Linked DNA regions of Amycolatopsis sp. NBC_01488. The protein of the gene in region 2 interacts with the protein of the main gene of each other region in a pairwise test. Links are inferred from orthologs where the notes say so. Each region holds a gene or a part of one and is shown on either strand. Other genes may lie near its edges.

Evidence for each region. The genes of interacting proteins can lie anywhere in the genome.
Region 1: the proteins of rplL (region 2) and dnaE interact in binary tests that used the Escherichia coli proteins (3 or more experiments, as listed by UniProt). The link is inferred for Amycolatopsis sp. NBC_01488 from one-to-one orthologs.

The regions. Positions count from the first base shown.
Region 1 is NZ_CP109434.1:8,345-12,842, reverse strand. The notes cover bases 251-4,342. They hold dnaE (DNA polymerase III subunit alpha), read left to right. Parts: upstream 251-560; coding sequence 561-4,142; downstream 4,143-4,342. Other genes in these bases: OG738_RS00025 (MFS transporter), read left to right, coding at 4,251-4,342. In the rest of the region: OG738_RS00035 (FadR/GntR family transcriptional regulator), read right to left, coding at 1-181; more of OG738_RS00025, read left to right, coding at 4,343-4,498. UniProt on the Escherichia coli protein: DNA polymerase III is a complex, multichain enzyme responsible for most of the replicative synthesis in bacteria. This DNA polymerase also exhibits 3' to 5' exonuclease activity. The alpha chain is the DNA polymerase catalytic subunit.
Region 2 is NZ_CP109434.1:1,696,375-1,699,454, forward strand. Bases 191-2,864 are described here. They hold rplL (50S ribosomal protein L7/L12), read right to left. Parts: upstream 1,884-2,864; coding sequence 1,497-1,883; downstream 191-1,496. Other genes in these bases: OG738_RS08015 (ABC transporter ATP-binding protein), read right to left, coding at 191-1,091; rplJ (50S ribosomal protein L10), read right to left, coding at 1,933-2,487; OG738_RS08030 (hypothetical protein), read left to right, coding at 2,763-2,864. Also shown: more of OG738_RS08015, read right to left, coding at 1-190; more of OG738_RS08030, read left to right, coding at 2,865-3,080. UniProt on the Escherichia coli protein: The binding site for several of the GTPase factors involved in protein synthesis (IF-2, EF-Tu, EF-G and RF3). Is thus essential for accurate translation.

The DNA.
Region 1 (4,498 bases), 1.7 Mb from region 2 along the record:
TGCCCTTGCCGGTCTTGGACTCGGTCATGCCGAGCGCCTGCAGGCCGCGCAGCGCTTCCCGGATGACCGAGCGGCTGACCTCGAACTCCCTGCTCAGGGTCGCTTCGGAGGGCAGCTTGGCGCCGACGGGGTAGTCGCCGCGTTCGATCAGCTGCCGCAGGTGGGCCAGCACGGCCTCCATGGCACTGACCCGCCGGGGACCACCTTGTCCGGCTGTCTGGCTGTCAGACAGGTTCATGGAAGGGATGCTCGGTGTCCCGCCCGGCGCCTGTCAACGCGAGCAGACGTCGGTGTGGCTCAGCTCACCGGTCCGTTCGTGCGCGTCCGATCGGGGTGCGAACCCGGCCGGCCCCGATGCGCAACGCGTCGGGCGTCGCCGGGTGACCACCCGACCGCGCCCCGTGCCCGCCGGCCGCACCGTGATCATCACTGCCCGAAACGGTGGCGCGTCGCGCCACCCGGTGCGGGCTCCAGAGGCGCACAATCGAGCCCGGCGAGTGCGGGATAGGCTGGGGGACCCGGGCGCGCCGGACCCATCCACACAGGGGAGGTTTTCGCTGGTGTCGAACGATTCCTTCGTCCACCTGCACGTCCACACCGAGTACTCGATGCTCGACGGTGCGGCGAAGATCGGTCCCCTCTTCGCGGAGGCGGCGCGCCTCGGCATGCCCGCGGTCGGCATGACCGACCACGGCAACATGTACGGCGGCGACGAGTTCTACCAGCAGTCGAAGAAGCACGGCCTCAAGCCGATCATCGGCATCGAGGCGTACGTCGCGCCGGAGTCGCGGTTCCACAAGAAGCCGGTCTTCTGGGGCCAGTCGAACCAGCGCGGCTCCGACGAGCTGGGCGAGGGCGGCGACGTCTCGGGCGCCGGTGCGTACACGCACATGACCATGCTCGCCGCGAACGCGACCGGCCTGCGGAACCTCTTCAAGCTGTCCTCGCTTGCCAGCATGCAGGGCTACTACCGCAAGCCCCGGATGGACCGCGAGCTGATCGCCGAGAACCACGCCGGCATCATCGCGACCACCGGCTGCCCGTCGGGTGAGGTGCAGACCCGGCTGCGGCTGGGCCAGAAGGAGGCGGCGATCCAGGCCGCGTCCGACTACAAGGACATCTTCGGCGCGGACAACTTCTTCCTCGAGCTGATGGACCACGGCCTGCCGATCGAGCGGTCGGTCCGCGAGGGCCTGCTCGAGGTCGGCCGGCTGCTCGACCTCAAGCCGCTGGCCACCAACGACTCGCACTACGTCACCAAGGACCAGGCGGACACGCACTCGGCGCTGCTGTGCGTCCAGGCGGGCAAGACCCTCAACGACCCGACCCGGTTCAAGTTCGACGGCGACGGCTACTACCTCAAGTCCGCCGCCGACATGCGCGAGTACTGGGACAAGGAGGTCCCGGGCGCGGCCGACACGACGCTGATGATCGCCGAGCGCGTCGAGTCGTACGAAGAGGTGTACGCGCACAAGGACCGGCTGCCGTTCTTCGAGGTGCCCGAGGGCTACGACCAGGGCGGCTGGCTGCGCGAAGAGGTCCAGCGCGGCATGAAGTGGCGATTCCCGGAGGGCGCGCCGGACGGCTACCAGGAGCGCATCGACAAGGAACTCGACGTCATCATCGGGAAGGGCTTCCCGGCCTACTTCCTGATCGTCGCCGACCTCATCAGCTACGCTCGCCGCGTCGGCATCCGGGTCGGCCCCGGCCGTGGTTCGGCCGCCGGCTCGCTCGTCGCGTACGTCCTCGGCATCACGAACCTGGACCCGATCCCGCAGAAGCTGCTGTTCGAGCGGTTCCTCAACCCCGAGCGCGTCTCGATGCCCGACATCGACATCGACTTCGACGACCGCCGCCGCGGCGAAATGATCCGGTACGCGACCGACAAGTACGGCGCGGACAAGGTCGCCCAGGTCATCACCTTCGGCACGATCAAGACCAAAGCCGCGATCAAGGACAGCGCGCGGGTCCACTTCGGCCAGCCCGGCTACGCGATCGCGGACAAGATCTCCAAGGCGCTGCCGCCGCCGATCATGGCGAAGGACATCCCGCTCTCGGGCATCGTCGACTCGAAGCACGAGCGCTACGGCGAGGCCGCCGAGGTCCGCGCGCTGGTCGAGACCGACGAAGAGTGCAAGACGATCTTCGAGACCGCCCGCGGCCTCGAGGGCCTGATCCGCAACGCGGGCGTGCACGCCTGCGCGGTCATCATGTCGTGCGACCCGCTGACCGACGCGATCCCGCTCTGGCAGCGTGACGACGGCTCGATCATCACCGGCTGGGACTACCCGTCGTGCGAGGCCATCGGCCTGCTGAAGATGGACTTCCTGGGCCTGCGGAACCTCACGGTCATCGGCGACGCGATCGACAACATCAAGACCAACCGCGGAATCGACATCGACCTCGACACCCTCGGCGTCGAGGACCCGGAGACGTACAAGCTGCTCGCCCGCGGCGACACGCTCGGCGTGTTCCAGCTGGACGGCGGGCCGATGCGCGACCTGCTCCGCCGGATGGAGCCCACGGTCTTCGACGACATCGTCGCGGTCGGCGCGCTGTACCGCCCCGGCCCGATGGGCATGAACGCGCACAACGACTACGCGGACCGGAAGAACAACCGGCAGAAGGTCAAGCCGATCCACCCGGAGCTCGACGAGCCGCTGCGCGAGATCCTGGCCGACACCTACGGCCTGATCGTGTACCAAGAGCAGATCATGCACATCGGCCAGAAGGTGGCCGGCTACACGATGGGCCGCGCGGACGTGCTCCGCCGCGCGATGGGCAAGAAGAAGAAGGAAGTCCTCGACCTCGAATACGAGGGCTTCGAGGCCGGGATGAAGGCCAGTGACCTGGTCCCGGGCGGGTTCTCCGCCGAGGCCGTCAAGGCGCTCTGGGACACGATCCTCCCGTTCGCCGGCTACGCGTTCAACAAGAGCCACGCGGCCGCGTACGGCCTGGTCTCCTACTGGACCGCGTACCTCAAGGCGAACTTCACCGCCGAGTACATGGCGGCCCTGCTCACGTCGGTCGGCGACAACAAGGACAAGTCGGCGGTCTACCTGTCCGAGTGCCGCCGCCTGGGCATCAAGGTGCTCCCGCCGGACGTCAACGAGTCGGCCCTGCGGTTCGCGGCCGTCGGGGAGGACATCCGCTTCGGGCTGGGTGCCGTCCGCAACGTCGGCGCGAACGTCGTCGAGTCGATCATCAAGACCCGCGAGGAGAAGGGGAAGTACGCCTCCTTCATCGACTTCCTCGACAAGTCCGAGCTCGTGGCCTGCAACAAGCGGGTCATCGAGTCGCTGATCAAGGCCGGCGGGTTCGACTCGCTGGGCCACACGCGGCTGTCGATGATCCAGGTCCACGAGGACGCGGTCGAAGCCGTCGTCCCGCTCAAGCGCCAGGAGGCGATGGGCCAGTTCGACCTCTTCGGCTTCGGCGGGGACGACGATGAAACAGTGGCCTCGTCGCCGCTCGCGCACCTGAAGTTCGGCGAGGAGGAGTACCCGCGCAAGCAGCTGCTCGCCTACGAACGCGAGATGCTCGGCCTGTACGTCTCGGCCCACCCGCTGGACGGCGCCGAGCGGATCCTGCGCAAGCACGCCCCGAAGCCGATCGCCGGGATCCTCGCCGATCCGCCGCGCGAAGGCGAAATCGTCATCTCCGGGCTGATCACGTCGCTCGAGCGGCGGGTCAACAAGAAGGGCGAGCCCTGGGCGATCTGCACGGTCGAGGACATGGACGCCTCCCTCGAGGTGCTCTTCTTCCCGAAGTCGTACGCGCTGTTCGCGAGCGAGCTGATCGAAGACAACGCGGTGCTGGTCAAGGGCCGGGTCAACTGGCGCGAAGACAAGATGTCCGTCTTCGGCGGCGGTCTCGCGACACTGGACCTGTCCGAGGTCGGCACGGGCAACGGCGACGACGAGCCGCCATTGGTCCTGCTCGCGGCGGCGGAGAAGATCGACCAGTCCGTGGTCAGCGAGCTGCGGTCCACGCTGCTCGCCCACAAGGGGGAGACCCCGGTCCACCTCAAGCTGGTGGGCAAGAACCAGACGGTCTTCGCGCTCTACGACTACCCGGTCAAGGTCAGCTCGATGCTGATCGGCGAGCTGAAGGGCATCCGGGGCATCACTGCCTCCACCTGAGTCGCCGAGGGCGGGATCCGTGGGCGTACAACGCGCGCGGATCCCGCCTTTCGTGTTTGCTGGGTGGGGTATCCCCGGCCGGTGAACACGCGTGAGGTCAGCTCTTCGATGTCGTACGAACCCGATCCCCGGCGCTGGAAAGCGCTTGCCGTTTCGCTGACGGCCGGGTTCATGGGGCTGCTCGACGTCAGCATCGTCAACGTCGCGCTCCCGTCGATGCAGTCCGGCCTGCACGCGAGCAGCGGCGGCATCCGCTGGGTCGTCTCCGGCTACGCGCTGGCGTTCGGCCTGGTCCTGGTCACCGGCGGCCGGCTCGGCGACGCGTTCGGCCGCCGGACCATGTTCCTCGGCGCCCT
Region 2 (3,080 bases):
TGGCCGTGGTGCTGGTTCGGGACGCCGTCACCCGGCCGGACGCCCGCCGGGACCTGCTGCTGTTGCTGGGCCTGCGCGACCCGCTGCGGGTGGACGCCGTAGTGGCGCTGCTCCTCCGGCGACAGGGAGGCGATGATGCTCTCCTGCGCGGGCTGCGGCAGCCGGTGCATGATCTCCATGACGCGGTCCTTGCGGCGGACCGCGCCCATCCGCGTCGGCACGCCCGGCGTCGTCTGCATCTGCGGCGGCACCCCGGTGACGTCCTCGACCCCGCCCGCGTGGTGCCCGGCGTCGAACATCGCCTGCTCGGCCGCCATCTGGGCGGAGTCCTTCTCCTCGGACATCCCGATCGGACCCTGCATCTTGCCGTTGAGGAACTGCTTGACGACCGGCTCCTCGCTGGTCAGCAGCACCTCGCGCGGGCCGAACATGACCAGTTCCTTGCGGAAGAGCATGCCCAGGTTGTCCGGCACCGTGCGAGCCAGGTTGATGTTGTGCGTGACGATCAGGAACGTCGCGTCGATCTGCGCGTTGACGTCGAGGAACAGCTGCGAAATGTAGGTGGTGCGGACCGGGTCGAGGCCGGAGTCCGGCTCGTCGACCAGGATGATCTCCGGGTCCAGCACCAGGGCGCGGGCGAGGCCGGCGCGCTTGCGCATCCCGCCGGAGATCTCGCCCGGCAGCTTCTTGTCGGCGCCGTTCAGACCGGTCATGTCGAGCTTCTCGAGGACGATCCGGCGGATTTCCGTCTCGGACTTCTTCGTGTGCTCGCGCAGCGGGAAGGCGACGTTGTCGTAGAGGTTCATCGAGCCGAACAGCGCGCCGTCCTGGAACAGGACGCCGAAGAGCTTCCGGATCTCGTATAGCTTGTGCTCGGAGCAGGTGACGATGTCCACCCCGTTGATCACGCACCGGCCACGGTCGGGCTTGAGCAGCCCGATCATCGACTTGAGGAAGACCGACTTGCCGGTTCCCGACGGACCGAGCATCGCCGACACTTCGCCCGGGGGCAGCGTCAACGTGACGTCCCGCCAGATGGCCTGCTTACCGAAGGACTTGGTCAGGCCTTCGATGACCACCTCGGCACCCATCGCACCTCCAGGAGCTGTTCCGCGTCATTGCGCCCGCTGCCACACCCTTGCCACCCCACGCCGGTGGCGGGTGCGGGCCTGGCGCCCCAAGAACCCGCGTCAACCAGGTGCAACGAGCTGAGTGCGAACAGGTTACTCACCAGTTTTCTTTCCTGGCCAGCCCTGGTTCCATCGTCACCCCGCCGTGATCGGCAACTGCAGGCACGGTAGTCCATTCGGGGCAACGACGCAGATCTCCGGAGCCCCGAACCCGCGATTTAGGGACCCGGGGCTATTCGGACACAGCCCCTAGGGACTGAGCGGATCCCCGCAGGTCCGCGGCCACCGAGCACGAGGAAAGGGCGGGCACCCGAGTGGGTGCCCGCCCTTTTCGCGAGGTGGTGCGAGGCGCTCACGCGCCCGGAATCACTTGATGGAGATCTTGGCGCCCGCGGCCTCGAGCTTCTCCTTGGCGGCCTCGGCGGCCTCCTTGTCGACCTTCTCCAGGAGGGCCTTGGGAGCGGCCTCGACCAGCTCCTTGGCCTCCTTCAGGCCCAGGCCCGAGACGACCTCGCGGACGACCTTGATGACCTGGATCTTCTTGTCGCCGGCGCCCTCGAGGACGACGTCGAACTCGTCCTGCTCCTCGACGGCGGCCGGGGCGGCACCGGCGGGGCCGGCGGCGGCGACGGCGACCGGCGCGGCGGCGGTGACGTCGAAGGTCTCCTCGAACTCCTTCACGAACTCGGACAGCTCGAGGAGGGTCAGCTCCTTGAAGGCGTCGATCAGCTCGGCGGTGCTCAGCTTCGCCATGATGGCTTCCTCTCAGAAAAACGAACTAGACGTTCGGGGTGGGGGTGGTTCAGCTCTCGGCGGGTGCTTCGGCTGCTTCGGTACCGGTGGCGTTGCGCTGCTTCTCCTCCAGCGCGGCAGCCAGGCGGGCGACCTGGGACGCCGGCGCCTGGAACAGCGCGGCGGCCTGGGACAGCTTCGCCTTGAACGCGCCCGCCGCCTTGGCGAGCAGGACCTCACGGCTGTCGAGATCGGCGATCCGGTTGATCTCGTCCACGGACAGCGCTTTGCCGTCCATGTAGCCGCCCTTGATCACAAGCGCGTTGTTGTCCTTCGCGAAGTCGCGAAGCGCCTTGGCGGCGTCGACAGCCTCACCCTCGACGAAGGCGATGGCGGTCGCGCCGACGAACAGGTCCTCGAGCCCCGTGACGCCCGCATCTTCCGCGGCACGCTTGACGAGGGTGTTCTTCGCGACCCGGTACTTGGCACTGGTGCCGAGAGCGCGGCGCAGCTGGGACAGCTGGGACACGGAGAGGCCGGTGTACTGGGTAACGACGGTGGCCGAGCTGGTGCGGAAGCTCTCCGCGATCTCGGCGACGGCCGCCACCTTGTCGGGCTTCGCCATGGTCGCCTCCTCTCTTGGCTAGTGTTTCCACTGGCTGCGAAGGAGTCCCCCGAAACGACGAAACGCCCTCGCGCAAGCAGGCGCGGGGCGTCGTACGGCACACGTGGTGCCGAGCCTCGTTCCTCCTGCGCGGGCCGCCCGGCGAGTGCGGGACCTTCGTTCCCCTAGCGGGGAACACCAGCGGTCTTCGGTAGAACTTCCTCAAGAGTACCTTGTCAAGTCGGCAACCCTTCTCCACCCCCCACGTTCGCGGCGGCGTGGGGCATCATGGTCACGTGGCGGAGCAGCGCGATGACGGAAAGCCGGGCTCGGACATCGAACCGGCGGGCTCCAACCTGCCCGGTTCGCAGCCACCGATGGACCCGGCGCAGCTGGAGCAGTTCCGCCAGTTCCAGCAGTTCCAGGACTACCTGCGCTTCACGCAGTCCCAGCAGGGCAACCAGCCGGCCCCCGCTCCGGACGCCGGGATGGTCCAGGCGCCCCCTTCCCAACCGGCCACGCAACAGAGCGGCCAGCCCCCGGCGATCCCCCCGGGCTACCAGCTGGTCCCGGCCGAGCGCCGCCGGGCACCGCGCTGGCTGAGCTGGCTGGGC